DNA from 2 places in the Paramicrobacterium humi genome. Region 2 is predicted to be linked to the other one. Evidence: predicted binding sites of a transcription regulator. Region 2 holds the regulator's gene; the other holds the start of a gene.
What was found. Region 2 encodes LexA, which represses DNA repair genes until DNA is damaged. Its sites were predicted from a motif close to TCGAACANNTGTTCGA; they were not measured.
Positions count from the first base shown of each region.

Region 1 (15,644 bases), 1.1 Mb from region 2:
CGTCGTCCTCGACGAGGGGCGCGTGCTCCTCGACGCCGACACCGACGAGCTTCGCGGTCGCACCCTCCAGGTCGCGGGCCGCGCGGATGCCGTCGACGCCTTCGTGCGCGACCGCGACGTTCCCGCCCGCGAGCGACTCGGCGGACTCCGCTCCGCCACCATCACCGCCGAGCCCGGCGACGCCGAAGCCGCCGAGCGCGCGGGGCTCACGGTGTCCGCGGTGTCCCTGCAGAACCTCATCGTCCACCTGACCTCGGGGGCGGCGGCATCCGTCACGGCCGAGACCGCGGCCGCCTAAGGGAGACCATCATGCGCATTCGTTCTGTCGTCAGACTGCACACCGTCAACCGATCTGGCTCCGATCGTTGGCCTGCACATCGGCATTGACGGAACGAGCGTCTCCGTGACTGGTGAGAGCGCGTCGGCGGGCCCCATGCCGGGCACCGGTGACCCTGCAAGTGAGGCTCCCGGCGCAATCGGCTCCGACAACGAGACGTCTGGTTTGGGCGAGTCCGGCATCGGTGATTCGGTGACGGATGCTGCCACGCCCGACTCGGTTGTCGGAGACAGCGGAGTCGCTGCAGCAGCGAGCACCCGGAGTGCGGCGCCGATCGCGGCGACCGTCACCGGCGAACTCGCTGAGACGGGTGCCGATGGTGGGGCGGCGATTCTCGGTCTCGCTTCGCTGCTCCTTCTTATCGGCGCAGCAGTGAAGGTGGTGTCGCGCAAGAGCGCGGCGCGCCGCCGCTGACACATGCGGTGTGCGGTCGCCGTCTGTCGGACGGCGACCGCACCGGCATGCCACGGAGCAGTCGGCAGGTTCACGGTGATCGGATGCCGCTCCCGCGACGCGCGAGCAACGTCACGAACCGCTGGCAGCGCTGCCCGCGACGCCGCGAACCGCTCAGGAAGCGCCGACTTCTCGTCCACAGGACCCGCGCACTCTGACTTATCCAGTTTCGTATTTGTGTTCGAGTGAGTGTCGGTGGGTGATGGCAGAGTAAACCCATGGTAATCCTCAACGATGACGATAAACACCCACCCGAAAGCCGCGACTCCCGGATCGGGAAACTGGCGGTGATGGTCGAAGAGATCTCCGAACAGTACGCGTTGCTGGCGGTCGTGCAGGCGCAGGTGTCCACGATGCTCGCGGATCTTCTGGACCACGCGACGGCGAACCGTGACCTGTTCGTCGCCTCCGACACGGACACGACGAAGACGCAGGAGGTTGTGCGTTCCGCCCTCGCCGGGGAACTGGCGGCGAAGATGCGGTTGTCGCAGCCGATGATCACCTCGATGCTCGGCACCGCCGAAACCCTCACCACGGAACTCCCCGCCACCCTGGAAGCACTCGGTGAGGGGGTGATCACATATCAGCACGCGCGCACGCTCATCGATCAGGCCACCGGGCTCTCCACACAGGATCGGGCGGCGTTCGAGCAGGTCGCCCTCAAGCTGGCGAAAACCTCCACCCCGCCGCAGTTCAAGAACAAGGCCCTCGCCCTGCGCGAGAGCCTGCACCCGGAAACCAGTACCGAACGCCACGAAGCGGCAGCGGAAGATCGGCGAGTGGAGCACTGGAACGCTCCCGACGGAATGGGCTGGCTCGCCCTCTACGCCCCCGTCGAGGTAACCCAGAGCATATTCAACGCCTGCCACACCACCGCCAAAAGCCTCCGCAAAACCGGCGATCAGCGCACCATCGGGCAACTCACCGCCGACGTGTTCACCGACGCCGCCATGCTCGGGCTCACCACCGGGATCGGCACCGGCGGCAGCAGTGACGACAGCGGTGAGGGGGCCGGTGTTCCCGTCTTCGCCGGCCGTGATGGAGCGATCCGGCCGACGGTGCACGTGACCGTCCCGGTGATGACCCTCCTCGGCCACAGTGAGGAACCGGCAGAACTCGACGGGTACGGGCCGATCAACCCCGAGACCGCCCGCCGGCTCGCCGCCCAAGCGCCAAGCTTCACAAGGCTGCTCACCCACCCCGAAACCGGAGCCGTCCTCTCCGTCGGACGCGACCGCTACGCCGTCCCCGCCGACCTGCGAAAGACCATCGAAGTCAGAGACAAGGTCTGCGGCTTCCCCGGCTGCAACCGGTCGGCCAGGCAATGTGATGTGGACCACATCCTCGCCTGGCAGGACGGAGGTGAGACCGACCTCGAGAACCTCAATTGCCTGTGCCGACGCCACCACGTACTCAAACACTCAAGCACCTGGCAGGTCCAACGCGACGACGACGGGACCATCATCTGGACCTCACCCCTCGGACAGAAGTACCGCATCCGACGCTCCACCAATGTCGGATTCGTACCCCTCGACGAATGCGACGAGACTCCCGAACCCGACATCGACGACGAGGAAAGCGAGAACGACGGCTTCGCCGAAGACGCGCCGAATCCCGACGGCGAGAGCTGGTTCACCGACACCAAAACCGACGAAGCCGATGCAGCCGACGACGCTGACGCGACCGACGGCAAGGACTACCCGGAGAACCCGCTCTTCTAGAAGCAGAGTGAGCATGTGATGCGCGCCTTGGCGCGTTAGCGTCGGCACTGAGCGTCGGCAGTCGGCAATGCCGCGATCGACGACCGACCGCGGTCAGTCCTCGCTGCGATGAAGCCGCCTGCGAGCGGACAGTAACTCGATTTCGGGCCGGGCTGCGACCATTCGCTCGACACCGTCGAGTACTTCCGTCACGTGGCTACTGTGAGCGCTGACCACGCTCACTCCGACGGCTGCGCGCCGGTGCAGATCAAGGTGCCCGACCTCCGCGACCGAGACCTCGAAGCGACGCTTGATCTCAGCCAGAATCGGGCGCACGGTGGAACGCTTCTCCTTGAGCGAGTGCACATCCCCCAACAACAGGTCGAACTCGATCCAACCAATCCACATGTCTCCATTGTCGTGCCCGCAACGTCAGTCGCTGCTTGTACCGTTGATGCGAATCGAGAGGCCCTGATGTTCCTGCTTTCACCCATGGATGCCGAGTCCCACACGTCTGCCGTGCCGCGCATCGTCACGAGCGCAAGCGACCTGACTCTCGCGTCCCAGTGCGAATGGGCATTCCTGCGCAGGCTCGACGCGAAACTCGGTCGCATTCCGCCGATCGTCGAAGAACGCGACGCGATGAACCAGCGCACGTCCGCACTCGGCGACGTGCATGAAGCAAACGTGCTTCAGCACTACCGCGACACGTACGCGGAAGGCGTCGTCGAGATCGACCGGCCCCAATCGATGTCCGCTGAACACTTGGCCCAAGTGGCCGCCGAGACGAAAGCAGCGTTCGAGGGCGGTGCGGACGTCGTCTTCCAGGCGACATTCTGGGACGGCAACTTCGTCGGCTTCGCCGACTTCATCGTCCGCCAGCCCGATGGCAGCTACGAGGTGCAGGACACCAAACTCGCCCGCCACGCCAAGATCACGGCGCTGCTCCAACTCGCCGCATACGGGGAGAAGCTCACGGAACTCGGTGTGCCCGTCAGCCCGGTCGCGCGGCTCATTCTCGGTGACGGTAGCCACAGCGAGCACCGCCTCGCCGACATCGCACCCGTATATCGCAAGCGCCGCGCGCGCCTTCAGCGCATCATGGCCGAGCGCCTCGCCGAACTCTCCCCGCTCGCCTGGGGTGACACGCGCTATGCCCTGTGCGGCCGCTGCGAGCTCTGCGAAGAGGCGGTGCAGGAACACCGGGACCTCCTTCTCGTCGCGAATTTGAGCGTGCGCCAGCGCGCCGTGCTCAACCGCGCCGGAATCGCGACCATCGAGCAGCTCGCCGCGGCGCCGAGCGCCATCGACGGCATGAGCGCGTCGACGTTCGAGCACTTGCGCGAGCAGGCCCGCCTGCAGCTCGAGTCCGCACCGGACGCCGGTCCCGCTGTCACGCTGTTCGACCCCAAAGCTCTCGCCGCTCTTCCCGATCCTGATGCCGGAGACATCTTCTTCGATTTCGAGGGCGACCCGCTCTACAGCGAATCAGGCGCCGGCGAGCACCGGGAGTGGGGACTCGACTATCTCTTCGGCCTCATCGAGCCCGACGGCACCTTCCGGGCCTTCTGGGCCCACACGTTCGCCGAAGAACGCCAGGCTCTCGCGGAGTTCCTCGCGTATGTCGCGGACCGCCGTCGGCGGCATCCGAACATGCATATCTACCATTACGCTCCCTACGAGCGCACGCACCTGCTGTCTCTCGCCGCGCGTCACGGTGTGGGGGAGGATGCCGTCGACACGCTGCTGCGCGAGCACGTGCTCGTCGACCTGTACCCCATCGTGCGGCAGAGCGTGCGCGTGGGCTCTCGCTCGTACTCGATAAAGAAGCTCGAGCCGTTGTACATGGGCGACGAGCGCCGCGAGGGCGACGTGACGAACGCGGGCGACTCGATAACGGAATACGCTCGGCTCAGCGAGCTCCGTGCGGCCGGACTCGCGGGTGATGCGGATGCCGCTGCTGAAGCGCAGCGCATGCTCGATTCGATCGCCGACTACAACGAATACGACTGCGTCTCCACGCTGCGGCTGCGTGACTGGCTGCGCGGCCTGGCACTCGCGCACGGCATCGCGCCCTCGCCGCCGACTGAGCGCGATGAGGCCGAGATCGAGCCCTCGCCGTTGCACGACCGGCTCGCGGCCCTCGCCGGCGACCCGCTCGAGCTCGAACGCACTCCCGAGCAGCGGGCGCTCGGTGTCGCGGCAGCGGCGATCGACTACCACCGACGCGAGCACAAGAGCTTCTGGTGGGGCCACTTCTCTCGGCTCGTCGAGCCCATCGACGAGTGGGCGGACACGCGCGATTGCTTCATCATCGACCGTGCCGTGCTTGAACGGGACTGGCATCGCGAGGGCAAGCAGCGCAGCGAACGCCGTCACGTGCGCGTCTTCGGCCAGTGGGCGCCGGGCAGCACCGTCAAGGAAGGCGCGACGCCGTACGTCGTGTACGCCCACCCGGGCCCGTGGACCGATCCGACGAGCGACCCCGGAGCGCGCGTGGCCAAGTCCGCGAGGCTCATCGAGGTCGGCGATGATGGCTCCCTGCTGATCGAGGAGACGCTCGGTAAGGACGTCGACCCGTACACGACCATGCCCGTCGCACTCACGCCGGCGAGCCCGCCGTCGCCCGGCACGCAGGTCGACGCGATCGCCGAATGGGGACAGCGGATCGTGGATGCCGCGGATGCCGCGCCCGGTGAGATCGCCGATGCGCTGCCCGCAGAACCCATGCTCGACCTGCTGCGCCGAGTGCCGCCGCGCACTCGAGGCGGGCGTCTGCCCGCGACCGGAGACAACGTCGCCGACGTCACGGCGGCGCTGCTCGACCTCGACGGGTCCTACCTCGCCGTGCAGGGACCGCCCGGAACCGGAAAGACGTACCTCGCCTCTCACGTCATCGCGGCGCTCGTGCGCGACCACCAGTGGCGCATCGGGGTGGTGTCGCAATCGCACGCCGTCGTCGAGAACGTGCTCGATCGCGTGGTCGCGGCCGGGCTGCCGAACAACCTCGTGGGCAAGGCGCCCAAGGACGGCGACCGCACCGAGCACGATTACACGACGCTCCGCAAGACCGACTACCTCACCTTCGCGCTCGACAACGCGCACACGGGATTCGTCGTCGGCGGCACCGCGTGGAACTTCAGCAACCCCGCCCTCGTGCCCCGCGAATCGCTCGACCTGCTCGTGGTCGACGAGGCCGGACAGTTCTCGCTCGGCTCCACGATCGCCGCGAGCGTCGGCGCCCGCAACCTCCTGCTGCTCGGCGATCCGCAGCAGCTTCCGCAAGTGAGCCAGGGCACCCATCCGGAGCCGGTCGACGAGTCTGCGCTCGGCTGGGTGAGCGCCGGGCACGACGTGCTGCCGACCGAGCTCGGCTACTTCCTCGCCGAGAGCCGCCGCATGCACGGCGCGGTGAGCGCCGTCGTCTCCGCGCTGTCCTACGAAGGCGCGCTGCACTCGCACCCGTGCGCGGGTGAGCGGATGCTGGAGGGCGTCGAACCGGGCCTGCACGTCGACCCGGTCGCGCACTCCGGCAACGCGACGAGCTCGCCGGAAGAGGCAGCGCGCGTCGTAGAAATCGTGCGCTCGCACCTCGGACGGCCGTGGACCGATCCGTCGGCGGGAATCGACCGGATGCCGCTCACGCAAGCCGACATCATGGTCGTGTCGCCCTACAACGCGCACGTCGCGGAGATCCGCGACGCACTCGAGCGGGCCGATCTGCACGACGTGCGGGTCGGCACGGTGGACAAGTTCCAGGGGCAGGAAGCCGTTATCGCGATCGTGAGCCTCGCGGCATCCGACTCATCAGAGGTCCCGCGGGGCATGGGCTTCCTCCTGCTGAAGAACCGGCTCAACGTGTCGATCTCGCGCGCGCAGTGGGCGGCGCACCTCGTCTACTCGCCCGAGCTCGTCGAGTACTTGCCGCGCACCCCCGCGGAGGTCGCGCAGCTGAGCGCGTTCATCCGTCTCGTCGAGGGGGAGTAGCCGTCAGCCGCCGGCCGTGATGCCGAGCACTTTCGCTGCCTTCGAGATGCGTCGTGCCATGTCGACGTCGCGCTCGGAGAGGCCGTCGACCTCGTGGGTGCTGAGCGTCACCGTCACGGTCGGGTAGGTGAGCAGCACGTCGGGGTGGTGGTTCGCGTCGTCGGCGAGGATGCCGATCTCGTTCACGAGCTCGACGCCCGCCGCGAACGAGCCCGTCGCGAACACGGCGTGCGCGCTCGTCGCCTCGGCGGTCCAGTCGCCGACGCCGTCCGATTGGGTGAACTCCTCGGGAGTGATTCGCTCGGCCATGACCTCAGGCTACGTCGGCCGTGCGAGAAGCGGAAGGGACGGGTGACGTGGCGTGCAGGCGGGCGCGATAGTCTCGGCAGAGCCGCACGGCATCCGCCCTGAACTCAACGGAGGAACACCCTTGACCGACACTCGTCCCGTTCCCGAGACAAGCGATGAATCAGCTCGCAGCGACGCCACGTGGTGGCGGCAGGCGGCGGTGTACCAGATCTACCCGCGCAGCTTCGCCGACGCGAACGGTGACGGCATCGGCGACGTGCGCGGCATCACGAGTCGCGTGCCGTACCTGAAGAAGCTCGGCATCGACGCCGTGTGGCTGAGTCCCTTCTACCCCTCAGCGCTCGCCGACGGCGGCTACGACGTCGACGACTACCGCAACGTCGACCCGCGCCTCGGCACGCTCGACGACTTCGATGACATGGTCGACGCCCTGCACCGCGCCGGCATCAAGCTCATCGTCGACATCGTGCCGAACCACTCGTCGAACCGGCACGAGTGGTTCACGCAAGCGCTCGCCGCGCCCAAGGGATCGCCCGAGCGCGACCGGTACATCTTCCGTGACGGCCTCGGCGATAACGGCCAGCTGCCGCCCGCCGACTGGACGAGCGCGTTCGGCGGCCTCGCGTGGGAGCCCGTCGGCGACGGCCAGTGGTACATGCACTACTTCGCGACCGAGCAGCCCGACTTCAACTGGGACAACCGTGAGGTGCGCGACGACTTCCTCGCCACTTTGCGGTTCTGGTCGGACCGGGGCGTCGACGGCTTTCGCGTCGACGTCGCCCACGGGCTCGCGAAGGAGCTGCCCGCCGTGCTGCCCTCGCAAGCGGAGCTCGACGCGATGGAGAAGACGACGGGGCAGCATCCGCTCTGGGACCGCGACGAAGTGCACGAGATCTACGCCGAATGGCGCGGCGTCTTCAACGAATACGACCCGCCCCGCATCGCCGTCGCCGAGGCCTGGGTCGCGACGCCCGAGCGCCGGGCGCGCTACGCGAGTGCCGAGGGGCTCGGGCAGGCGTTCAACTTCGACTTGCTCGAGGCGGACTTCGATTCCGCGCAGTTCCGCGAGATCATCACGTCGAACCTCGAACAGGCGAAGGGTGCGGGCTCGTCGACGACGTGGGTCTTCTCGAACCACGACGTCGTTCGGCACGCGACGCGCTACGGACTCCCGCCGCTTGCCGGACGCGCGGTGAAGCAGGGCTCCGAGTGGCTGCTCGCGGGCGGGCGTGAGCCCGAGCTCGACATCGCCGGCGGACTGCGGCGCGCTCGCGCGGCGACGCTCATGATGCTCGCACTGCCCGGTTCCGCCTACCTCTACCAGGGCGAGGAGCTCGGCCTCGGGGAGGTTGCCGACATTCCCGCGGAGAATCGGCAGGATCCCGCCTTCTTCCGCAATCCCGGCGTCGACATCGGACGGGACGGATGCCGCGTGCCGCTGCCCTGGACGCACGAAGGATCCTCCTTCGGCTTCGGGTCGGACGGCGCGCACTTGCCGCAGCCCGAATGGTTCGGCCGGTTCTCGGTCGAGGCGGAGGACGGCGATCCCGGCTCGACGCTCGAGCTGTACCGCCGGGCTCTCGCGCTGCGCCATGAGCTGCAGACCGCGGAGGAGCTCGAGTGGCTCGACGTCGGCGGCTCGGCCGACGTGCTGCACTTCCGTCGGCCGAACGGCTGGGAAGTCGTGACGAACTTCGGCACGGGGCCGATCGCGCTGCCCGCCGGCGAGCGGCTGATCTCGAGCCGGCCCCTCGAGGGCGACACGCTGCCCGGCGAGACGACGGTGTGGCTCAAGAACTGAGGGCGCAGGCTCGCGGGACCTGGCGTTGCGGCAACCGTTCGACTTTCAGTCGAACGGCGCCGCACTCACTACTCTGAGTGCATGAGCAGTGCCCTCTCCGCTGAGCGCGACGCAGCATCCGACCCGCTTTTCACTCCGCTGCAGATCGGCAGCGTCACCGTGAGCAATCGGCTCATGCAGGCGGCGCACTCGAAGCTGTACGCCGTGCAGGGGCGCGAGTCGCAGCAGGAGATCGACTACTTCGCCCGGCGTGCGGAGGGCGGCACGGCGCTGTTCATCGCCGGCAACCGCTTCGTGCACCCGTCGAGCGCGATCCGCGGCTTCGTCGACGGCTGGCGCACCGGCATCGTCCGTGCCGACCGGGCGCTGACCGACGCCGTGCACGAGCGCGACGCGAAGATCTTCGCCCAGCTCAACCACCACGGCGCGCAGGCCTCGCCCGACGGACCGGACGGGCCGCGTCCCGTCTTCTCGGCGAGCCGCCTGATCTCGCCGTCGACCGGCGCCGCGACGATCGAGGCGACGCACGACGACATCGCGGCGTTCACCGAGGGGTGGGCGGTCACGGCCGAGAACGCCATGCGCGGCGGCTTCGACGGCGTCGAGGTGCACATGGCGCACGGCTACCTGCTGCACCAGTTCCTCTCGCCGCTCTACAACCGCCGCACCGACCGCTACGGCGGCGACCTCGAGGGCCGCGCGCGGTTCCCGCTCGAGGTGCTGCGCGCCGTGCGCGAGCGGGTCGGCGACGAGGCGGTCGTCGGCATCCGCATCGTCGCCAACGAGTTCGACGAGGCCGGGCTCAGCCGCGAGGACTGCCTCGCGATCATCGCCCACTTGCGGCGGCACGTGCGCATCGACTACCTCAACCTCGCGGGCGGCGAGTACCACCAGGTGCACTACGTCTTCCCCTCGTCGGCGATGCCCGCCGCGTGGCTGCGCGATGATGTCGCCGCGGTGAAGCGCGCCAACGCGGACATCCCCGTGTTCGGCGTTGGTGCGGCCGCGACCGTGGACGGCGCCCGCGAGGTCATCGAGCAGGGCGTGGCCGACATGGTCGCCCTCACGCGCGCGCAGATCGCCGATCCCGACCTCGCGACGAAGCTGCGCACGGGCGCGCCCGTGACGCACTGCATCCGCCTCAACCAGGGCTGCCTCGCGCGCACCGGCAACGGCCTGCCGATGGGCTGCACGGTGAATCCCGTCGTGGGGCGCGAGGCGAGCCGTTCGGCTCCGGATGCCGCCACGGCGAGGCAGCGGTTCGCCATCGTCGGCGGTGGACCGGCCGGGCTCAAGGCGGCCGCCGAGCTGAGCGCCAACGGCCACGACGTCACCCTGTTCGAGGCGAGCGACCGCCTCGGCGGGCAGCTCGGGCTCGCCGCACGTGTCCCCGGCCGCGAGAGCGTGCAGCTGCTGATCGACGACCTCACGCGGGACACCGCGGGCGTCGACGTGCGCCTCGGCGTCCGCACCGACGCCGCGCAGCTGCTCGCGGCATCCGATTCGTTCGATCACGTCGTCGTCGCGACGGGATCGCGACCGTCGGCGCAGGGAACGACGGTGACGGATGCCGCGTCCGCCGCGCTTGAACCGATCGCGGGCCGCGCGGGCGTGCTCGACGCCTGGACGGCCGTCGCGGAACCGGAGCGGCTGCGCGGGCCCGTGCTGCTCGTCGACCACGACGGCACGCCGTACGCTGCCGGCATCGCGCTGTCGCTTGTCGCGAGCGGGCACGACGTGCGGATGGTGACGCGATTCGACACCGCGTTCCCGTTCATCCGCGGCAGCCAGGACCGCGACCACCTGCACCGGCGGCTGTTTCGCGTGCCGGGGACTCCGGGGGCGCTACCCGGCGACGGCTCGTTCGACATCGAGGTCGCGACGACGATCGCGGACTACGTCGCCGGCGAAGCGCTGCTGCGCGACCTGAACTCGGGGCGGGAGCGCATGGTCGCGGCGCGCACCGTCGTGCTCGCGACGCCGCGCGAGCAAGTGCCGTTCGACGCGGCCGGGCTCGACGTGCCGGTGACGGTGATCGGCGACGCGCGGGCGCCGCGCAACATCGACGCGGCGATCTTCGACGGGTTCGAGGTCGCGTTCGCCGCCGGAACGGTGGCCGCGGGCTAGCGTCGCAGCGCCGCGACCTGCTCGTCGGTGAGCGGGCGCGTGCGGTGACCCGTCAGCAGCAGGTGCAGCTGGGCCGTGTGCTCAAGCTCCTCGAGCGTGTCGAGTGCCGCCGCGATCGAGGGCGCCGAGACGACGGGCCCGTGGTTCGCGAGCAGCAGCGCCTGATGGTCGTGGGCGGCGCGCTCGATGACGGGCTCGAGCGCGGTGTCGCCGGGAGCATGGTAGGGCAGCAGCGCAAGGCGCCCCACGCGCATCGCGAAGTAGGCGGTGAGCGGCGGAAGCGCGTTGTCGGGATCGAGACCGTCGAGGCACGAGAGCGCGGCGGAGTAGGTCGAGTGCGTGTGGACGACAGCCTCGTCGCTCGGCCGGGCGCGCAGCACGGCGGCGTGGAAGAACGCCTCCTTCGACGGGCGCCCGCCCCCGATGTGGCGGCCGTTCACATCGATGAGCGACAGCTCGTCGGCCGTCACGGTGCCGAGACTGCTTCCCGTCGGCGTGATGAGGATGCCATTCTCGATGCGCACGCTGATGTTCCCCGTGCTGCCGTGCGTCAGCCCCCGGAAGAAGAGGGAGCGCGCGGCGGCGATCAGCTGCTCGCGAGCGTCCTGTGTCATGGTCATGCCGGTTGTGCTCCCGTCGCCGTGATCAGCAGGTCCTCGTCGCCGAAGTTGCCGGATTTCAGCAGCAGCGCGAGGCGCTTGGGGCTGTCGATGTGCAGCCACGGTACACCCGGCGCCTGCTCCTCGCCGATGGTGGCGGTCCGTACGCCGAGCGCGGAGGTGACAGAGCCCGAGGTCTCCCCGCCTGCGACGACGATCCGGTCGACGCCGCGCTCGATCAGTCCGATGGCGACGTAGCCGAGCGCCGTCTCGACGAGGTGCGCGAGCCGGTCGACGCCGAACCGCTCTTGTGCGGCGCGGAGCTTCTCCGGTTCCGTCGTCGAGTAGATGAGCGGCACGCCGTCGCGCCGTGCCGCGTCGAACCAGTCCAGGGCCGCGTCGGCGAGCCGGCGGGGATCGTCGCTGCTGGCCGGATCGAGGAAGTGCGCCGGATTGTGCGCCGCGAACCGTGCGACCTGCTCGCGCGTGCGCGCCGAGCAGCTTCCGGCGAGGGCCGCGGCCGTCGCGTAGGAGTCGAGCGGCGGGGTCGGCGCCGCGGCGCTCGCGGTGGCCTGCGCGGCGGCGAGGCCCTCCGCAAGTCCGGCCGCTCCTGTGACGAGCACGTCACGTGCGACTGCGCCGCCGAGCTGCTCAAGGTCGTGAGCGTCGATCGCGTCGACGACGGCGTATCGGATGCCGCGATCGCGCAGCTCCCGCAACGCGGCGGCTATGGCATCCGTCCCGTTGGCGACGGTTGCCTCCGGAATGAGCGCGGCCTCCCGGTCGGTCTGCGCTGAGAGCAGACGCACGACCGAGGAATCGGTCATGGGCGTCAACGGGTGATGCAGCATCGAGGATTCCGAGAGCAGGTCGGTGCCGACGAACAGGTGGCCGCCGTAGACGGTCCGGCCGTGCACGGGGGATGACGGCGTCACAACCGTCAGGGCGGAGCCGGTCAGGTCGGCGAGCGCATCGGCGACGGGGCCGATGTTTCCCGCGGGAGTCGAGTCGAACGTCGAGCAGTACTTGAGGTAGAGCTGCTCACAGCCGATCGACCGCAGCCATGTCGCGGAGCGCACGGATTGCTCGACCGCGTCCGCAGCGGGAATCGTGCGGGACTTGAGTGCGACGACCGTGACATCGTCCGCGCCGGCCGGCGTGTTGTCGTCGGGGCAGCCGAAGACGATGCGCACGCGGAGTCCCTGACGGCGGAACGCGACGGCGACGTCGGTCGCGCCGGTGAAGTCGTCGGCGATCGCCCCGATCACCTGGCACTCTCCTCGAGGACGGCGCGCATCGCGGCGGCTGCTCGCACCGGCCCCGCGAGCACCGGAATGCCGAGCTCGTGCTCGAGGGCCTCGGCGGCGGGAGCGAGCGTGTACTGGGCCAGCAGCACGGCGTCGAACGGACCGTCGGCGGCGCGCACGGCGGCCGCGAGCGCGCGGGCCGTTCCGGCCGCATCGCCCTCGCGGGAGGGCTCGAGGGCGTCGGCGGCGAGGACGTCGTGGGTGCTCAACTCGGCCGGCTTCGGCACGACGTCGAAGCGCGTGCGGGCGTCGGCAAGCGGCGTCGCGATCGAGGAGACCAGTGCGAGGCGTGTGAATCCGCTCGTCGCGGCGTCGTGGAACGCCGCGTCGTCGGAAGCGAAGACGGGCAGCGTTGAGCGTGCGTCGGCCTCGTGCGCGACCGGACCGTACATCGAGCACGTGAGCAGGACGCCTTTCGCCCCGTTCCGGATGGCGTGGTCGATGAGCCCCGCCATCCGATCCTTCAGCGTCGTGGTGAGTCCGCCGGCCTCGAGCGCTTCGACGATGAGCCGGTCATCGAGGAGATTCCAAATCGTCGCGTCCGGGTACTCGCGCTCGAACGCCTGTTGTGCCGGCGCCATCGCCGCCGGCACGGCGCTCACGAGAGCGATGAGCGGGGCGTTCATCGCTCGACGAGAACGCCGTCCTCGTCGGCGAAGAGGCGGACACCCGGTCGGATCCGCGTGCCGGCGATCTCGATCTCCACGTCGGCCTCGCCGACGCCTTCCTTGGCGCTCTTCTGCGGGTTGCTCGCGAGCGCGCGGATGCCGATGGGCATGTCGCGAAGAGCGACGCGGTCGCGTACGGCGCCATTGATGACGATGCCGGCCCAGCCGTTGTCGATCGCGATCTTCGCGATCATGTCGCCGAGCAGCGCTGTGCGGAGCGAGCCGCCGCCGTCGACAACGAGCACGGCTCCGTCGCCTGGCTCGGAGACGACCGATTTGAGCACGACGTTGTCCTCGAGACAGCGCACTGTGCGGGCCGGCCCGGAGAACGCGGCCTTGCCGCCGAAGTCGTGCCAGTCAAGCGGGATCGAGGCGAGCTCGTGGCCGCGCTCGTCCCAGAGGTCTGCGGTGGAAACGGTCATTGTCTTCCTCACTGTTCGGGTGCACTTCACACCGAAGTGCTGTTGCGTTCCATGAACCATGCGGCCCGCGCGCCGAGACTGTCGGAGATGTGGGCACGCATCACGGCCGCCGCTTCATCGGGGTTCCCCGCGATGACAGCCAGTACGAGTTGCTGATGCTCCTCGTTCTTCTTGTCGCGCTCGGGCTGGTCGCGTCCCTCGCGCAGGCCCACGAGCCGATACCGGTCCGCTTTGTCCCAGAGTCCGTCGAGCGTTGCGATGAGCACGTCATTGTGCGAGGCGACGTAGATGGCGCGGTGGAAACGACGGTGGGCGACGAGATCGACGACCGTCGGCTGGTTCGATAGGGCGTTCACCTCGGAGGATCGGCGAATCTCGGCGATGTCCTCCCGAGTGCGGCGCTCGGCGGCGAGTGCCGCGGCGAGCGGGTCGAGAGCGAGTCGGAGCTCGAGAAGGTCCCGAGCCTCCTCGACGCTGAGCTTCGTCACATACGCGTCTCTGTGGGCATCAAGCTCGACAAGACCTTCTTGTTTGAGCCGGCGCAGCGCCTCGCGGAGGGGAGTCGTGCTGATTCCGATCTCCTTGGCCAGGGTCGCTTGGTTGATCGTGGCGCCCGGAACGTACTCGTGCGCCAGGATTCGGTTCCGAATGACGGCGTACGCGAAATCGCTCTTCGTGGAGTACTGATCTGCATTGTCCATGGTCTTCGCGCCTCCCGCCCTCATCCTAGATTGCCACGTAGGTTATAACCTATAGCAGAGCAAGGAAAGGAATTGCGAAAACCGGCCTAACGCCAGAAAGATTGGAAAGCGGGTTGTGTAACTTGTGGTCACAGATTCCCGCGGATGTTGCCAATTTGAGATGAAGCTGTTCTTGACACCCGCAGGTTATAACCTCCAGTATCGTCGTTGAGCAACACCTCGAGAACCATCGATCACAAGGGAGTGAAAAATGATGAACGTTGAACGTTCATGGTCTCGTCGAAAAGGAGCGGTGACGGTTGCGTCCGCTGCCCTCTTCGCCGTCGTGGCGGCCCTGACGGGCTGTTCCGGCGGCTCGGGGGGAGGCGGTCAGGCCCCCGAGAACAAGATCACGGAAGGCGAGTGGCCGAGCTATTACCCCAAGGACTACGGTGACCTCGTCGACGCGGCCAAGGACGAGGGCGGCGAGCTCACGATCTACTCGAACACCGACCAGGAGAACTGGGCGCCGATCTTCCGTGACTTCAAGAAGAAGTACCCCTTCATCACGAAGATCTCGGCGAACAACCTCGACAGCGACGAGGTCTTCCAGCGGCAGCTCAGCGAAATGGCGACGGGCAACGCGCCCGCCGACCTGCTCGTCTCGAACGCCGTGCAGGCGTGGGCGAAGTACGCTGAGCAGCCGGACACGCTCATGGATTACAAGTCGCCAGAGCTCAGCGAGCTGCCCGACTTCGCCGAACTGAGCCCGAACATCTTCGCGATGTCGCTCGACCCCGTGACGATCTCGTACAATACGTCGCTGTTCGACGAAGCGCCGACCGGGATCGCTTCGCTCGCGAAGATCGTCTCCGCCGACCCCGACAAGTTCAAGGGCAAGATCACGACGCGCGATGTCAACGGCGCGTACGGTTTCACCGTCTCCCACGCCTTCACGGAAGGCAACCCGGACTCGTGGGATTCGCTCGAGCAGATCCTGCCGCTCGCGCGCCCCGAGAGCTCCTCGGGAACCCAGGTCGAGAAGATCCTCTCCGGCGAGTATGCGGCGGGCTTCTTCATCAGCACGGCGCCGGCATACCCCATGCAGGAGAAGAGCGGCGGACTGTTCGATCTCGTCTTCCCCGATGACGGCACTGTCGTGCTCGGCCGCGGAATCGGCATCACCCCGAAGGCGCCGCACGCAGCGACGGCGAAGCTCTTCATCGACTTCGTCCTCTCGGAGGAAGGCCAGAA
Region 1 covers NZ_FNRY01000001.1:1,457,581-1,473,224, forward strand. The annotation lists gene BLV49_RS07310 (AAA family ATPase) at 1-298, shown strand, start outside; gene BLV49_RS07315 (hypothetical protein) at 404-751, shown strand; gene BLV49_RS07320 (HNH endonuclease signature motif containing protein) at 1,081-2,511, shown strand; gene BLV49_RS07325 (DUF503 domain-containing protein) at 2,605-2,898, opposite strand; gene BLV49_RS07330 (TM0106 family RecB-like putative nuclease) at 2,965-6,477, shown strand; gene BLV49_RS07335 (4a-hydroxytetrahydrobiopterin dehydratase) at 6,481-6,786, opposite strand; gene BLV49_RS07340 (glycoside hydrolase family 13 protein) at 6,908-8,587, shown strand; gene BLV49_RS07345 (oxidoreductase) at 8,669-10,714, shown strand; gene otnC (3-oxo-tetronate 4-phosphate decarboxylase) at 10,711-11,334, opposite strand; gene otnK (3-oxo-tetronate kinase) at 11,331-12,581, opposite strand; gene BLV49_RS07360 (aspartate/glutamate racemase family protein) at 12,578-13,246, opposite strand; gene rraA (ribonuclease E activity regulator RraA) at 13,243-13,710, opposite strand; gene BLV49_RS07370 (GntR family transcriptional regulator) at 13,737-14,411, opposite strand; gene BLV49_RS07375 (ABC transporter substrate-binding protein) at 14,704-15,644, shown strand, end outside.
Region 1: a site for LexA is predicted at 960-975, ahead of BLV49_RS07320 (HNH endonuclease signature motif containing protein). Genes of this name have one in related genera too.

Region 2 (15,644 bases):
GCCGTGATTCCCACGGGCTCCGTCGCCCTCGACGTCGCTCTCGGAGTCGGAGGCCTGCCCCGGGGCCGCATTGTCGAGATCTACGGTCCGGAGTCGAGTGGTAAGACCACGCTCACCCTCCACGCCATCGCGAACGTGCAGAAGGCAGGAGGCATCGCCGCCTTCGTCGACGCGGAGCACGCGCTCGACCCCGAGTACGCGAAGAAGCTCGGCGTCGACATCGACTCCCTCCTTGTCTCGCAGCCCGACACGGGAGAGCAGGCGCTTGAGATCGCGGACATGCTCGTGCGCTCCGGCGCGATCGACCTCGTCGTGATCGACTCGGTCGCCGCACTCGTGCCCCGCGCCGAGATCGAGGGCGAGATGGGCGATTCTCACGTCGGACTACAGGCACGACTCATGTCGCAGGCGCTCCGGAAGCTCACGGGCGGTCTCAACCAGACCGGCACCACGATGATCTTCATCAACCAGCTTCGCGAGAAGATCGGCGTCTTCTTCGGCAGCCCGGAGACAACCGCCGGCGGAAAGGCGCTCAAGTTCTACGCCTCTGTCCGGCTCGACATCCGCCGCATCGAGACTCTGAAGGACGGCGGCGAAGCCGTCGGCAACCGCACCCGCGTCAAGGTCGTGAAGAACAAGATGGCCCCGCCGTTCAAGCAGGCCGAGTTCGACATCCTCTACGGCACCGGAATCTCGCGCGAGGGAAGCCTCATCGACTTCGGAGTCGAACACCAGATCGTCAAGAAGTCAGGCGCGTGGTACACCTACGAAGGCGACCAGCTCGGCCAGGGCAAGGAGAACGCGCGCAACTTCCTGCGCAACAACCCCGACATCGCCCTCGAGATCGAGAACCGCATCAAGGCAAAGCTCGGACTCGGTCCTGAGACGCCGGGCGCCGAGGGCGACGAGCTCGCGGAACGCCGCGGCGCCTGACCCATGGTTGCGTTCCGACCATCCGACGGTGAGAAGCTCGCCCCTGTGACGTCGCTCGACGCGCACAGGGGCGAGCGACGCGCCCCGGAAGCGGAATCCGAGGATGCTCCGCCCGCGCTGCCGGATCTCGAGGCAGCGGCAGTGCGCGCCCTCAGCCGCCGCAACCTGACCGAGCGGGAGGTGGCGAAGCTCGTGCGGGAAAAGGGCGGCGACGCCCGCCAGGCGGAAGCGGTCCTCGAACGCCTCCGCGAGCTCGGTTATGTGGATGATTCCCGGGTGGCCGAGGAACTCGTGCACCGCCTCGCTGACGGGCGAGGAAAGAGTCGAGCCGTTGTGGCACGCGAGATGGCCGCTCGCGGAGTCCCCAGCGACATCGGCGACGCGGCGCTTGACGGCATCTCCGACGAGCACGAGCGCACCGTTGCGGTCGAGCTCGCGCTCAAGCGCGGAGCGCAACTGTCGTCAGCCGACGATCAAGCCTTCACCCGACGGCTCACGGGCTACCTGGCACGTCGTGGATACGCGGGCGACATCGTTCGCGAAGCAGTCGCGGCAGCCGCGGCGGAGCGACGCAGCTCGGTGCGCTTTCGCTGACCGGGTGTCCGGGGCGGCGGATTCTGCAGACCATCAGAGTCCTACGTAAACTAAGGGGATCATGAGCACCCTGACCGAACGCCCGACGATCATTCCCCGGTCCGACGCCGCCGTTGGGCCCGATGGCGGCCCGCGCACCTACGAGGTGCGCACATTCGGCTGCCAGATGAACGTTCACGACTCTGAGCGTCTGAGCGGCTCCCTTGAAGCTGCGGGGTACGTGAAGGCCGTCGACGTCGAGCCGGACATCGTCGTCATCAACACGTGTGCGGTGCGCGAGAACGCGGACAACAAGCTCTACGGGAACCTCGGTCATCTCGCTGCCGTCAAACGTCGCCACGAAGGAATGCAGATCGCCGTCGGCGGCTGCCTTGCCCAGAAGGACAAGAACGTCATTCTGGAGAAGGCTCCATGGGTCGACGTCGTCTTCGGAACGCACAACATGGGTTCGCTGCCGAGCCTGCTCGAGCGTTCCCGCCACAACAACGAAGCGGAGATCGAGATCCTCGAGGCTCTCGAGACCTTTCCGTCCACGCTGCCGACGAAGCGGGACTCCAGCTATTCCGGCTGGGTCTCCATCTCGGTGGGCTGCAACAACACCTGCACCTTCTGCATCGTGCCGTCCTTGCGCGGCAAGGAGAAGGACCGGCGTCCCGGCGAGATCCTCGCGGAGATCCAGTCCCTCGTCGACGACGGCGCCATCGAGGTCACGCTGCTCGGACAGAACGTGAACTCGTACGGCGTCGAATTCGGCGACCGGCAGGCGTTCAGCAAGCTCCTCCGCGCCGCCGGACAGATCGAAGGCCTTGAACGCGTCCGGTTCACGAGCCCTCACCCCGCCGCGTTCACCGACGACGTCATCGACGCGATGGCGGAGACGCCCAACGTGATGCCGCAACTGCACATGCCGTTGCAGTCCGGCTCCGACCGGATCCTCAAGGCCATGCGGCGCTCCTACCGCAACAAGAAGTTCCTCGGCATTCTCGAGAAGGTGCGGGAGCGCATTCCGCACGCCGCGATCTCGACCGACATCATCGTCGGCTTCCCCGGTGAGACCGAAGAAGACTTCCAAGAAACTCTCCGCGTCGTCGAGGAAGCCCGATTCGCCTCCGCCTTCACGTTCCAGTACTCCGTACGCCCCGGGACACCGGCGGCGACGATGGGCGACCAGATCCCCAAGGCCGTCGTGCAGGAGCGCTACGAGCGCCTACTCGCCTTGCAAGAGCGCATCAGCCTCGAGGAGAACCGCGCCGTCGTGGGCCGGCAGGTGGAAGTGCTCGTCGCCGTCGGTGAGGGAAAGAAGGACGCCGAGACGCACCGTTTGACGGGGCGCGCCCGGGACTCGAGACTCGTGCACTTCGCGGTTCCCGCGGGCAGCGAGACCCCGCGACCGGGCGACGTGGTCACCGTCACCGTCACGGACGCGGCACCGTTCCACTTGCTCGCCGACTCCTCGGATGGGGCGCCGCTCGTCATCCGGCGCACTCGCGCAGGTGACGCATGGGACCGCGGCCAGGCGGAGTCGTGCGCGGTGCCCGCTCACGGCGGCGGCGCTGCGACCGGGGGAGCCGTGTCTCTCGGAATGCCGGGCCTGCGCGCCGCAACACCGACGGTGGCCACGACACCGATCTACGACCCGACGGACGGGCAGCGCTGAGCACTCCAGCCCCCATCGTCGTCGTCGGACCGACAGGGACCGGGAAATCGGAGTTGTCGCTCGACCTCGTCGAACGACTCGCAGACGCCGGTCGCCCCGCCGAGATCGTGAATGCCGACGCCATGCAGCTCTACCGCGGCATGGACATCGGAACCGCGAAACTGGCGGTCGACGAGCGCCGCGGCATCCCGCACCATCTGCTCGACGTGCTCGACGTCACCGAGGACGCGACGGTCGCCGGTTACCAGCCGCGGGCGCGGCACGTCATCGACGCGCTCTGTGGAGACGGCATAACACCGGTGCTCGTCGGCGGATCGGGACTCTACGTCTCGAGCGTGATCTTCGCGTTCCAATTCCCCGGCACCGATCCGCTCGTGCGCGCGCGGCTCGAAGGGGAACTCGAAGCCGACGGACGAGGATCCCTGTATCGGCGACTCCATGAACTCGACCCTGCCGTCGCCGCCCGAATCGGCCCGCATAACGCTCGCCGCATTGTCCGGGCGCTCGAGATCGCGGAGCTCACCGGCACCCCCGCCGCAGGGATGCTGCCCGACGAGCCCGAGTACTGGCGTCCCGTGACGCTCATCGGCCTGCAGCTTCCCCGCGAAGAGCTCACGGAGCGCCTCGACGGGCGCGTGCAGCGCATGTGGGATGCCGGACTGCTCGCCGAGGTGCGCGGGCTCATGGAGCAGGGACTGAAACGCTCAACGACCGCCGGCCGTGCCATCGGCTACGCGCAAGCGGCGGCCCAGCTGAGCGGAGAATGCAGCGAGTCCGAAGCGATCTCCGACACCCAGAGACTCACCCGCCGTTACGCCCGGCGTCAGATGAGCTGGTTCCGCCGTTACCGCGACCTGCACTGGCTCGACGCGGCATCCGCGTCCCTGCCGGACGATGCCCTCGAGATCATCGCCCGGAACGAAGGGCAACTGCATCGCCCCTAGACTTGCCGTATGCCGACCACGCTGCAGTTCACCAAGGGCCATGGCACCGGGAACGACTTCATTCTCTACACCGATCCCGCCGGCCAGTCGCCCCTGAGCCCGGAGCAAGTGCGCGCGCTGTGCGATCGGCACATGGGCATCGGCGCCGACGGGATCATCCGCGCCGTTCGCTCGAACGCGATCCCCAACGGGGCCGCCTCACTGGCCGAGGACGAAGCCGCCGAGTGGTTCATGGACTACGTCAATGCCGACGGCACGGTCGCGGAGATGTGCGGGAACGGCATTCGGGTCTTCGTGCGTTACCTGCTCGCCAACGGGCTGACCACGCTCGAGACTGGCGAGACTCTCCCGATCGGCACGCGCGCCGGCGTGCGCGACGTGCAAGTGTCAACGAACGGGTTCCAGGTCGACCTCGGACGCTGGCGGCTCGAGGACGGCGACCCTCTCGTGCGTGTGAAGGGTTTGAAAGTGGCCCGGCCCGGCCAAGGCATCGACGTGGGCAATCCGCATATCGTCGTCGCCCTCGCGGATCTCGACGAACTCGCCGACGCGGATCTCGGCTACATCCCCGTTGTGGAGCCTGAACCGGAGAACGGGGCGAACATCGAACTCGTGGTCCCGCGCGACCCGCTCGTCAAGGACGGAATCGGCCGCATCAGCATGCGCGTGCACGAACGCGGCTCGGGGGAGACGCTCTCGTGCGGCACCGGCGTCGCGGCATCCGCTCTCGCCACCCGGCACTGGGCGGGCAGCAGCGCTCCCAACAATTGGCGTGTCGACGTGCCGGGCGGAACGCTCGGCGTGCGCATGTTCGCCGCGGAGGACGGCGAGCACGTTGCGCTCTCCGGACCCGCGGAGCTTGTCTACACGGGCACGATCGAGCTGGCCTGACCTGCCGTCAGCCGACGACGTCGATCGGCTCGGTCTGACCGGTGTGCCGCCGGGCGCGGAGCACCCGATATCCCTTGCCCGTCGCTGCCCGCACGACGCTGAATTCATCGGAGAGCGCGGTCTGCAGCCACCGGTGAAGGCTGTCGGAACCAAGGTTGCGCTGCACGACGAGATACGCGTCAGAGCCGGGCAGAAGCCGTGGCAGCCACCGTTCGAGCATGCCGTGCAACTCGTTCTTACCGACCCGGATGGGCGGGTTGGACCAGATGGTGCTGAACGCGACGTCGTCAGGAACCTCATCGGGAGTGACCGCGCGAACGTTCGTCAGCCCGGCCGTGCGGGCGTTGCGACGCACGAGCTCAAGGGAGCGTTCGTTCACATCGACTGCCCACACCGTGGCGTCGGGGGAGAGCAGTCCGAGCGTGAGGGCGATCGGACCCCAGCCGCAGCCGAGATCCAGAAAGTGTCCGCTCGTCGGCGGAGGGGCCGTGCTCGAGAGCAAGACTCGGGTGCCGGTGTCGATGCGATCGGGGCTGAAGACCCCATTCGCAGTCGTCAGCTGAAAGGCGCGTCCGGCGAGTGTGACGTTCACGGTCTTCAACCGCAAGTCGCTTCCCGGAGTGCCTGTGAAGTAATGGTCACCCGTCATATCTAGGTACGTTATCCCAGCCGGCAGACACTAGGCTTTAACGCAATGGCTGACACGACTGACCGAGGCGACGACGACGTCGTCGACCGCATTCTCTCCCGCGCCAACGACAGTGCCGCTGGCTACTCGATCTTCGGTCGTGCCCAAGCGCTCCAGGACGAATCGACGGCGGCGGGTTCGGACGACGGCGAGCAATTCGATCGCGAGGAGCGTCAGGCGCTCCGCCGCGTCGCCGGGCTCTCGACGGAGCTCGAGGACGTCACGGAAGTCGAGTACCGGCAGCTTCGCCTCGAGAACGTCGTGCTCATCGGCGTGTATGCCCAGGGCACCCTGGAGGACGCCGAGAACTCTCTGCGGGAACTGTCCGCCCTCGCCGAAACGGCGGGCGCCGTCGTCCTCGACGGCCTGCTGCAGCGCCGTCCGTACCCGGATCCGAGCACCTACCTCGGCAAAGGCAAGGCCCACGAGCTGCGTGAGATCGTCACGTCCCTCGGCGCCGACACGGTCATCGCGGACACGGAGCTCGCCCCGAGTCAGCGTCGCGCGCTCGAGGACGTCGTCAAGGTGAAGGTCATCGACCGAACCGCGGTCATCCTCGACATCTTCAGCCAGCATGCGAAGAGCCGGGAGGGCAAGGCGCAAGTGGAGCTCGCGCAGCTCGAGTACCTGCTCCCGCGGCTCCGCGGCTGGGGCGAGTCGATGAGCCGTCAAGCCGGCGGCCAGGTCGGCGGCGCGGGAGCGGGAATGGGCTCTCGCGGACCCGGCGAGACGAAGATCGAGCTCGACCGGCGTCGGATTCACACGCGCATGGCCAAGCTGCGCAAGCAGATCAAGGGCTTCGCACCGGCGCGCGAGGCGAAGCGCGCAAATCGTCACCGCCACGAAGTGCCGTCCGTGGCCATCGTCGGTTACACGAACGCCGGAAAGTCAAGCCTGCTGAATCGCCTCACTCGCGCCGGCGTGCTGGTGGAGAACGCGCTCTTTGCGACACTCGACTCCACGACACGGCGTACGAAGACCAAGGACGGCCGCGAATACACGCTGTCCGACACAGTCGGTTTCGTCCGGAACCTGCCGCACCAGCTCGTCGAGGCGTTCCGCTCCACGCTCGAGGAGGTCGCGGAGGCGGATCTGCTCGTCCACGTCGTGGACGCCGCACACCCGGACCCTGCCGCGCAGATCGCGACGGTTCGCGACGTCGTCGGCGATGTCGGCGCGCGTGACGTTCCCGAACTCATTGTCTTCAACAAGTCCGACCTCATCGACGACGATCAGCGCCTTGTCCTGCGCGGCATCGCTCCTGACGCCGTCTTCGTCTCGGCGCGGACGGGCGAGGGCGTCGATGAGATGCTCGACGCCATCGAGCGGATGCTGCCTCGGCCGTCCGTGGCGGTCGAACTACTCGTGCCCTACGATCGGGGCGACATCATCTCAATGCTTCACCGGCGTGGCGCCGTGCGCCAGCTCGACTATCTCGCGGCGGGGACACGCGTGAAGGCCGCCGTGACCGAGGAGATCGCGGCGCAGCTCCAGGAGTTCGCGACCGGCAGCTGACCGGGCGTCAGACGGCGCGAAGGACGGCGACGACCTTGCCGAGAACCTCGGCGTTGTCGCCGAGGATCGGCTCGAACGCGGAGTTCCGGGGGAGCAGCCACGTGTGACCGTCGCGCTGCCGGAACACCTTCACCGTCGCCTCCCCATCGAGCATGGCCGCGACGATGTCACCGTTCTCGGCCGTGCTCTGCTGGCGCACGACGACCCAGTCGTCGTTGCAGATCGCCGCGTCGATCATGGACTCGCCCTGAACCTTCAGCATGAACAGGTCGCCCTTGCCCACGAGCTGGCGGGGTAGCGGGAAGACTTCCTCCACCTGCTGGTCCGCGGTGATCGGAACACCGGCTGCGATCTGTCCCACGAGGGGCACCATCGCGGCATCGCCCACGGGAGTCTGGCTCTCGGCCGCATCGATGGTCTGCGGAAGGTCGATCAGGATCTCGAGCGCGCGCGGCCGGTTCGGGTCGCGGCGCAAGTAGCCGCTGAGCTCGAGCTGGTTGAGCTGGTGGGTCACGGACGACAAGGAGGCGAGACCGACAGCGTCCCCGATCTCGCGCATGCTCGGCGGATAGCCGCGCTGGCTCACGGAACGCTGGATGTACTCGAGAATCGCGCGCTGCTTGTCGCTGAGATTCTTGCGGCGACGAGTACCCGTCCTGACCTTGCCGTCCTGCGCCATTTCCGTGCTCCCGTCGTCGCCCCGCTGCCCCGATGTCAGAGGCTCATGGTGGGGTTGTCCCTGTGATCGAAACTGTATCCGTTTTGCCCGGCCAGGACAAACACCTGTTCGAGTGTGTCGCGGATTCTTTCGACGCAAATACGAAAAGCACCTTGACTCTTCGAAACTTCGAAGATAGGTTCGGAACACAGCTTCGTTCCGGCCCCTCCCGGCCGAGGGGTCGGAACGAATCTCACCACAAAGGAGAACTCTGATGAGCACAGCAGCGAAGTCGTCCTCCGTCCGCGTTCGCCTCACTCGGCGCGGACGTGCGGTCGTCACCGCCCTTGCAGCCCTGCCCCTCCTGGTCGGCGTCGGCGTTCTGTCGACGAACGCCTCCTCGGCCTTCGCCACATCGCACGCGGCCGAGCAGAGCTTCGAATACGTGACCGTCGGCGCCGGTGAATCGCTCTGGGGCCTCGCCCAGCGAGTTGCGCCCAACGCTGACCCGCGCGACGTCGTCGCCGACATCGTGCGACTCAACCAGCTCGAAAGCTCTTCCGTGGGAGCGGGCGCTCGCGTGGCCATCCCCGCCCGGTACGCGGATGCCGAATGAGAACGGCATAGCATTGTCGAGTGACCTCACTCGATGATCTTCCCCTTCGCGACGACCTCCGCGGCAAGTCACCGTACGGTGCACCACAGGCGCCCGTCCCGGTCGCTCTGAATGTGAACGAGAACACCCACGGAATTCCCGAGGACGTCGCCCACGACATCGTGGCCTCCGTGGCCACGGCGATTCTGAGCCTCAACCGTTACCCGGATCGAGAGTTCACGCAATTGCGCACAGCACTCGCGGACTACCTCGGACACGGCCTCTCGGCAGAGAACATCTGGGCCGCCAACGGTTCGAACGAAGTGCTGCAGCAGATTCTGCAGGCCTTTGCGGGGAGCGGTCGCTCGCTCATGGGGTTCGTGCCCACCTATTCCATGTACTCGCTTCTGGCGATGGGAACTGGAACGCGCTGGATCGCGGCGGAGCGCGACGAGGACTTCGAACTCTCACCGGAGACCGCCGCGGCCGCTGTCAGTCGCGAGCAGCCCGACGTGGTCTTTCTGTGCTCACCCAATAACCCCACGGGCACACCGCTCTCACTCGAGACCATCACAGCGGTGTACGATGCCGCGCCCGGCATCGTCGTGGTCGATGAGGCATACGCCGAGTTCGCTCCCGTCGGTACGCCGAGTGCGCTGACTCTCCTCCCCGGACGGGAGCGGCTGATCGTTTCGCGCACGATGAGCAAGGCGTTCGCCTTCGCCGGCGCACGCGTCGGCTACCTCGCTGCCGACCCGGCGATCGCTGACGCCCTCCGCCTCGTACGCCTGCCCTATCACCTCTCTGCGCTGACCCAAGCCGCCGCACTCGGTGCGCTGCGGCACTCCCACGAGATGCTTGCCGTGGTCGGTGAAATCCGCGTCCAGAAGGATCGGATCGTCGCCCACCTCAGCGAGCTCGGCTACAAGCCATACCGCTCGGGCAGCAATTTCGTGCTGTTCGGCGGCGTCGCCGACACCCGTGCGCTCTTCCAGTCACTGTTTGAGCGGGGCATCCTCATTCGCGACATCGGCATCCCCGGCCACATGCGCGTGAGCGCCGGCACGGAGGCTGAGACCAGCGCGTTCCTCGACGCTCTCGCAGCACTAACATCGAAGGTATGACTTCACCGCGTGTAGCCAGCATCCGACGCCAGACGAGCGAATCGTCGATTGAGCTCAGTCTCGACCTGGACGGCACCGGCACGAGCGACATCAGCAGCTCGGTGCCGTTCTTCGACCACCTGCTGACCGCGTTCGCGAAGCACTCCCTTACCGACTTGACGGTGCGGGCCGAGGGCGACACCCACATCGACGTCCACCACACCGTCGAGGACATCGGCATCGCCTTGGGAACGGCAATCCGAACGGCGCTCGGCACGAAGGAGGGAATCTCGCGCTACGGCGACGCGCTCGTTCCGCTCGACGAGGCGCTCGTCCAAGCCGTCGTCGACATCTCGGGCCGCCCGTATCTCGTGCACGGCGGCGAGCCCGCGGGCTTCGAGTTCCACCTCATCGGCGGACACTTCACCGGATCGATGGTGCGCCACGTGTTCGAGGCGATCGCCTACAACTCCGCACTCACCATGCACGTCGACGTGCGCTCGGGTCGGGACCCGCACCACATAGCGGAAGCCGAGTTCAAGGCGTTCGCGCGCGCATTCCGGCAGGCGAAGGCGATGGACCCGCTCGTGTCCGGCATCCCGTCGACAAAGGGTGCACTATGACACGTCCTCGAGTGGTGGTCCTCGATTACGGCTCGGGCAACGTCCACTCGGCGGTGAAGGCCATCGAAGCCGCCGGCGCTGACGTCGAGCTCACCGGCGACAAGCGTGCCGCGCTCGAGGCGGACGGTCTCCTGGTTCCCGGTGTCGGGGCATTCAGCGCTGTGATGGACCAGCTGCGCGCCTCCGGCGGGGACGAAGTCATCGACCGGCGTCTCGCGGGCGGCCGCCCCGTTCTCGGAATCTGCGTGGGCATGCAAGTGCTGTTCGAGCGCGGCGTCGAGCGCGGCCAGGAGACGGAGGGTCTAGGCCAGTGGCCCGGTGCAGTCGTCGAACTCGAAGCACCCGTCCTGCCGCACATGGGATGGAACACCGTCGACGCCCCGGAGGACTCCCGCTTTTTCGCGGGGCTCTCCGGTGAGCGCTTCTATTTCGTGCACTCCTATGCGGCGACGGAATGGTCGCTCGAGGCCACGGGCTCGTTCCCGTCCCCGAAAGTGACGTGGGCGGAACACGGCACCCGGTTCGTCGCCGCTGTCGAGAACGGTCCGCTGTGGGCTGCGCAATTCCACCCGGAGAAGTCGGGCGAGGCCGGAATCCGCCTTCTGGCCAATTGGGTGGGAACGCTCACCTCTCGCTAATATTGGGGACTTGTGCCGGTGCGGCACAGCTCGTCATGGTTAAGGACAAGAATGCGTGAGTTCAATCAGGCGCCGGCACTCGAACTGCTGCCCGCCGTCGACGTCGCCAGCGGAAAGGCCGTGCGCCTGACCCAAGGGGAGGCCGGCAGCGAGACAAGCTACGGGGATCCCGTCGATGCGGCCGAGACCTGGGTCGATCAGGGCGCGGAGTGGCTGCACCTCGTCGACCTCGACGCCGCATTCGGGCGTGGAAGCAACGCGGGCGTGATCCGGCGCGTCATCAAGAACGTGCGCGGAGTCAAGGTGGAGCTGTCCGGCGGCATCCGAGATGACGCCTCCCTCGAGGCCGCGCTTGCCACCGGAGCGAAGCGGATCAACCTCGGCACGGCGGCGCTGGAGAACCCGGAGTGGGCAGCGAACGTCATCGGCCAGTACGGCGAGGCGATCGCTGTCGGCCTCGACGTGCGCGGCACCACCCTTGCCGCGCGAGGCTGGACGCGCGAGGGAGGCGACCTCTGGCAGGTGCTCGAGCGTCTCGAAGAAGCAGGCTGCGCCCGCTATGTCGTCACCGACGTGACAAAGGACGGCACGCTCCAGGGCCCCAATGTCGATCTGCTGCGCCAGGTGATGGAGCACACGGAGCGCCCGGTCGTCGCGTCCGGCGGCATCTCGAGCCTTGACGACATCGCCGCCCTGCGGGAGCTGGTTCCGCTCGGGCTTGAAGGCGCGATCGTCGGAAAGGCGCTGTACGCCGGCGCGTTCACTCTCGCTGAGGCGCTGGATGTCGCGTCCGACTAATACGGGGGACTCAGCCGGTCAGCCGTGGGAAGGCCGGAGCTTCCAGCCGAATTCCCGAGCACAGGACGACGGATCGGCTCCGCCTGAGCTTGTCGCGGCGATCGAGCAGTTCCACGCGGGCACGGCCGATGAGGGCGCCGTCGTCGACGTCGTGCGCGGCGCGCGGTTCCTCATCCCGCTCATCGCCCACGCGGGCGAGCACGGTGTGACCGATGAGGGACTCGCCGTCGACAAGACCCAGGAGCTGTCCATAATCACCGTCGGCGGTCCCGACGGTCGCAACGTCCTGCCTGTCTTCTCATCCGTCGCCGCGATGTCCTCCTGGAACGCCGCAGCTCGTCCCGTGCCCGCCGAAGGGGTCCGCGTCGCGCTGGCGGCTGCGGAAGAGGGCACCGACGTTGTCGTCATCGATCCGACGAGCGAGACGGAGTTCGCCATCCGGCGGCCGGCGCTCTGGGCCATCGCGCAATCCGAGCAGTGGCGGCCGAGCCACTCCGATCCGGAGGTGTTCGAGGCGTTCGAACGGTCCATCGGCACCGAGCTCGCCGTGCAGGGCGTCGCCCTCGCCCCGGGCGACCCGGAAGGTCGCCTGCTCGGGCCGGAGACCGTCGTTCGCTTGAGCCTCGCTTCCGGGCTCACTCGTCAAGAGCTCGACGCGGTGCTTGCCCGGCTCGCTGCGCGCTGGGCGGCGGACGAGATCATCGCGAGCCGCGTCGATTCGCTCAAGGTCGCACTCGTCGCCGCGTGAGCGAGCCGGTCAGATGACGGGTCCCGTCCACTTCTCGCCCGGACCCTGTCCCGGTGCATCGGGAAGCGAGGACGCTTCCCGGAACGCGAGCTGAACTGAGCGGAGGCCGTCACGGAGGCTCCGCGCGTGCATGTCGCTGATCTCGGGTGCGCCTGCCGTGATCAGCCCCGCGAGGGCGTTGATGAGCTTGCGTGCCTCGTCGAGGTCGATCTGAGAGTCGGGGTCATCGGCGAGGCCGCACTTGACGGCTGCGGCGCTCATGAGGTGGACAGCGGCGGTCGTAATGATCTCCACCGCGGCGACATCCGCGATGTCGCGCGTGGCCTGCGCCGCCTCGTCGGGAAGGCCCGTGGGAGTACCGTCGTTATCGATCGTGTTCACTGAATTCCTCTGGTAGACTATTGCGGTCTCCGAGGATTGTTCTCGGAACGAAAGAGGAGAATCTCCCACCCGCGCTTGACCGACTACTAGGTTACCGGGTCGTTGCACTCCGCTGAGCCGCTTCGGTGGCGAGGTAGTCAGGGTGCGGTACGTGACAGCGTCGCGTGCGTGTGAATCCTCTCTCGTCATGACTCGGCAACCGCCGAAGCATGGAAGTAGTGATTGAGATCAGAGGAGTTCCGCATCAGCGATCCCCGTACCAATGACCGTATCCGGGTCCCGGAGGTCCGACTTGTCGGCCCGAGTGGCGAGCAGGTCGGCGTTGTCAAGATCGAGGTGGCGCTGCGCCTTGCGCAGGAAGCCGAGCTTGACCTCGTCGAGGTTGCGCCCAACTCGAAGCCACCCGTGGCCAAGATCATGGACTACGGCAAGTTCAAGTACGAGGCTGCGCAGAAGGCCAAGGAGGCCAGGCGCAACCAGGCGAACACCGTGCTCAAGGAAGTTCGGTTCCGCCTCAAGATCGATGCCCACGACTACGAGACCAAGCGCAAGCGCGCCGAGGGGTTCCTCAAGGGCGGAGACAAGGTCAAGGCAATGATCCTGTTCCGCGGCCGCGAGCAGTCCCGGCCCGAGATGGGCGTGCGCTTGCTTCAGAAGTTTGCCGAAGATGTGGCGGAGTTTGGAACGGTTGAGTCCAACCCGAAGATCGACGGTCGAAACATGGTCATGGTCATTGGCCCTCTGAAGAACAAATCAGAGGCCAAGGCCGAGGCCAATGCACAACGCGCTGCCACCAAGGCGGCTAAGCAGGAGGAAAAGAATGCCTAAGCAGAAGACCCACTCAGGGGCCAAGAAGCGCTTCAAGATCACCGGCAGCGGAAAGATCATGAAGCAGCAGGCCGGCATGCGCCACAACCTCGAGGTGAAGTCGAGCCACCGCAAGCGTCGCCTCAACCAGGACCAGGTCCTGTCGGCGCACGACACCAAGATGGCCAAGAAGCTCCTCGGCCTCTGAGCCGACGACCCGTTAGGAAGATAGAGAAATGGCAAGAGTAAAGCGGGCCGTCAACGCCCACAAGAAGCGTCGGGTCATCCTCGAGCGCGCCGAGGGATACCGCGGACAGCGTTCGCGCCTCTACCGCAAGGCGAAGGAGCAGGTCACCCACTCGCTCGTCTACTCGTACCGCGACCGCCGCCAGCGCAAGGGCGACTTCCGCCGCCTGTGGATCCAGCGCATCAACGCCGCTGCACGCCAGAACGGCCTCACCTACAACCGCCTCATCCAGGGCCTCGGCCTGGCCGGCGTCGAGGTCGACCGTCGTATCCTCGCGGAGCTCGCAGTGAACGAGCCCGCGACGTTCGCCGCGCTAGTTGAGACCGCGAAGAAGGCGCTCCCGGCGGACACGTCGGCGCCGAAGACAGACGCCGCAGCGTAGTCTTCCTCCTGCATGACGGCGGGCACCGGTGATCCGGTGCCCGCCGTTTTTTGCGCCCGTACACTTGTGGGGTGATCGAGAACCCGCGTGCCGGCCGTGTGAAGGCCGTTGCAAAGCTGTCCCGACGAGCGACTCGCCAGGAGACCGGACTGTTCCTCCTCGAGGGACCGCAAGCGGTGAGCGAGGCGATCGCGTACCGACCGGAGCTGATCGAGGAGCTGTACGCGACACCGAGCGCCCGCGAACGCCACAGCGACGTAGCCGAAGCGGCGCAAGCGGCGGGCATCGAACTCGAGTTCGTCACCGAAGAGGTGCTGGACGCCATGGCGGACACGGTCACGCCCCAAGGCTTCGTCGCCGTCTGCCGCCAGTTCCCGACGGCGCTCAAGCAGATCCTCTCGGACAGGCCCGCTCTCGTCGCGATCCTCGAAGAGGTCCGCGACCCCGGCAACCTTGGCACCATCATCCGAGCGGCCGACGCGGCGGGCGCCGACGGCGTCATCCTCACGGGGCGCACCGTCGATCTCTACAATCCGAAGGTCGTGCGCTCGACGACCGGTTCGCTCTTCCACATCCCGATAGCGGTCGGGGCCAGTCTCGATACAGTCGTCGCGCGGGCCCGGTCGGCCGGGCTCGCGGTGCTCGCCGCAGACATCAAGGGCGAGGACCTTCTCGAGGTCCGCAACGCGGGAAGTCTTGACCACCCCACGGCATGGGTGTTCGGAAACGAGGCCCGCGGGCTGACCGACGACAGCCTCGCACTCGTGGACGCGGCGGTCACGGTGCCGATCTACGGCAATGCCGAATCGATGAACCTCTCGACAGCGGCATCCGTGTGCCTGTTCGAATCAGCATTCGCGCAACGCACCGCGCAGTCATCGGACGATTAGGTTACGAATCAGTAACGGGCGCTGCTTCGTCACATTGTTGAAACAGTGTGTCGCATAGCGTATCCGTTATGGATTCGAACGATCAGGCGGCGTCGCCTGCCGGCAGCGAGCTGCCCGCATTCGAGACGCGAAGCAATCCCATCGTCGCCGCGACCGGTGAGCCGCTCGTCGTGGTCGACCACGTCGAGAAGTACTACGGCGATTTCCACGCCCTCAAGGACATCAACCTCACCGTCAACAAGGGCGAGGTCGTCGTCGTGATCGGGCCGAGCGGCTCGGGCAAGTCGACGCTCTGCCGCACCATCAACCGTCTCGAGACGATTCAATCGGGCGAGATCCGCATCGATGGCAAGAGCCTGCCTGAGGAAGGCAAAGCTCTCGCGGCACTGCGCGCGGACGTCGGCATGGTGTTCCAGTCGTTCAACCTCTTCGCCCACAAGACGATCCTCGAGAACGTCACGCTCGGCCCCATCCGAGTGCGCAAGCAGAAGAAGGCGGATGCCGACAAGGCGGCGAAGGCGCTCCTCGATCGCGTGGGCGTCGGCGTCCAGG
Region 2 covers NZ_FNRY01000001.1:2,589,628-2,605,271, forward strand. The annotation lists gene recA (recombinase RecA) at 1-933, shown strand, start outside; gene BLV49_RS12890 (regulatory protein RecX) at 937-1,527, shown strand; gene miaB (tRNA (N6-isopentenyl adenosine(37)-C2)-methylthiotransferase MiaB) at 1,589-3,184, shown strand; gene miaA (tRNA (adenosine(37)-N6)-dimethylallyltransferase MiaA) at 3,181-4,128, shown strand; gene dapF (diaminopimelate epimerase) at 4,138-5,019, shown strand; gene BLV49_RS12910 (class I SAM-dependent methyltransferase) at 5,027-5,668, opposite strand; gene hflX (GTPase HflX) at 5,714-7,222, shown strand; gene lexA (transcriptional repressor LexA) at 7,230-7,901, opposite strand; gene BLV49_RS12925 (hypothetical protein) at 8,155-8,496, shown strand; gene BLV49_RS12930 (histidinol-phosphate transaminase) at 8,517-9,599, shown strand; gene hisB (imidazoleglycerol-phosphate dehydratase HisB) at 9,596-10,201, shown strand; gene hisH (imidazole glycerol phosphate synthase subunit HisH) at 10,198-10,839, shown strand; gene priA (bifunctional 1-(5-phosphoribosyl)-5-((5-phosphoribosylamino)methylideneamino)imidazole-4-carboxamide isomerase/phosphoribosylanthranilate isomerase PriA) at 10,891-11,637, shown strand; gene BLV49_RS12950 (SseB family protein) at 11,621-12,385, shown strand; gene BLV49_RS12955 (DUF1844 domain-containing protein) at 12,395-12,766, opposite strand; gene infC (translation initiation factor IF-3) at 12,989-13,594, shown strand; gene rpmI (50S ribosomal protein L35) at 13,587-13,781, shown strand; gene rplT (50S ribosomal protein L20) at 13,810-14,202, shown strand; gene BLV49_RS12975 (TrmH family RNA methyltransferase) at 14,274-15,092, shown strand; gene BLV49_RS12980 (amino acid ABC transporter ATP-binding protein) at 15,233-15,644, shown strand, end outside.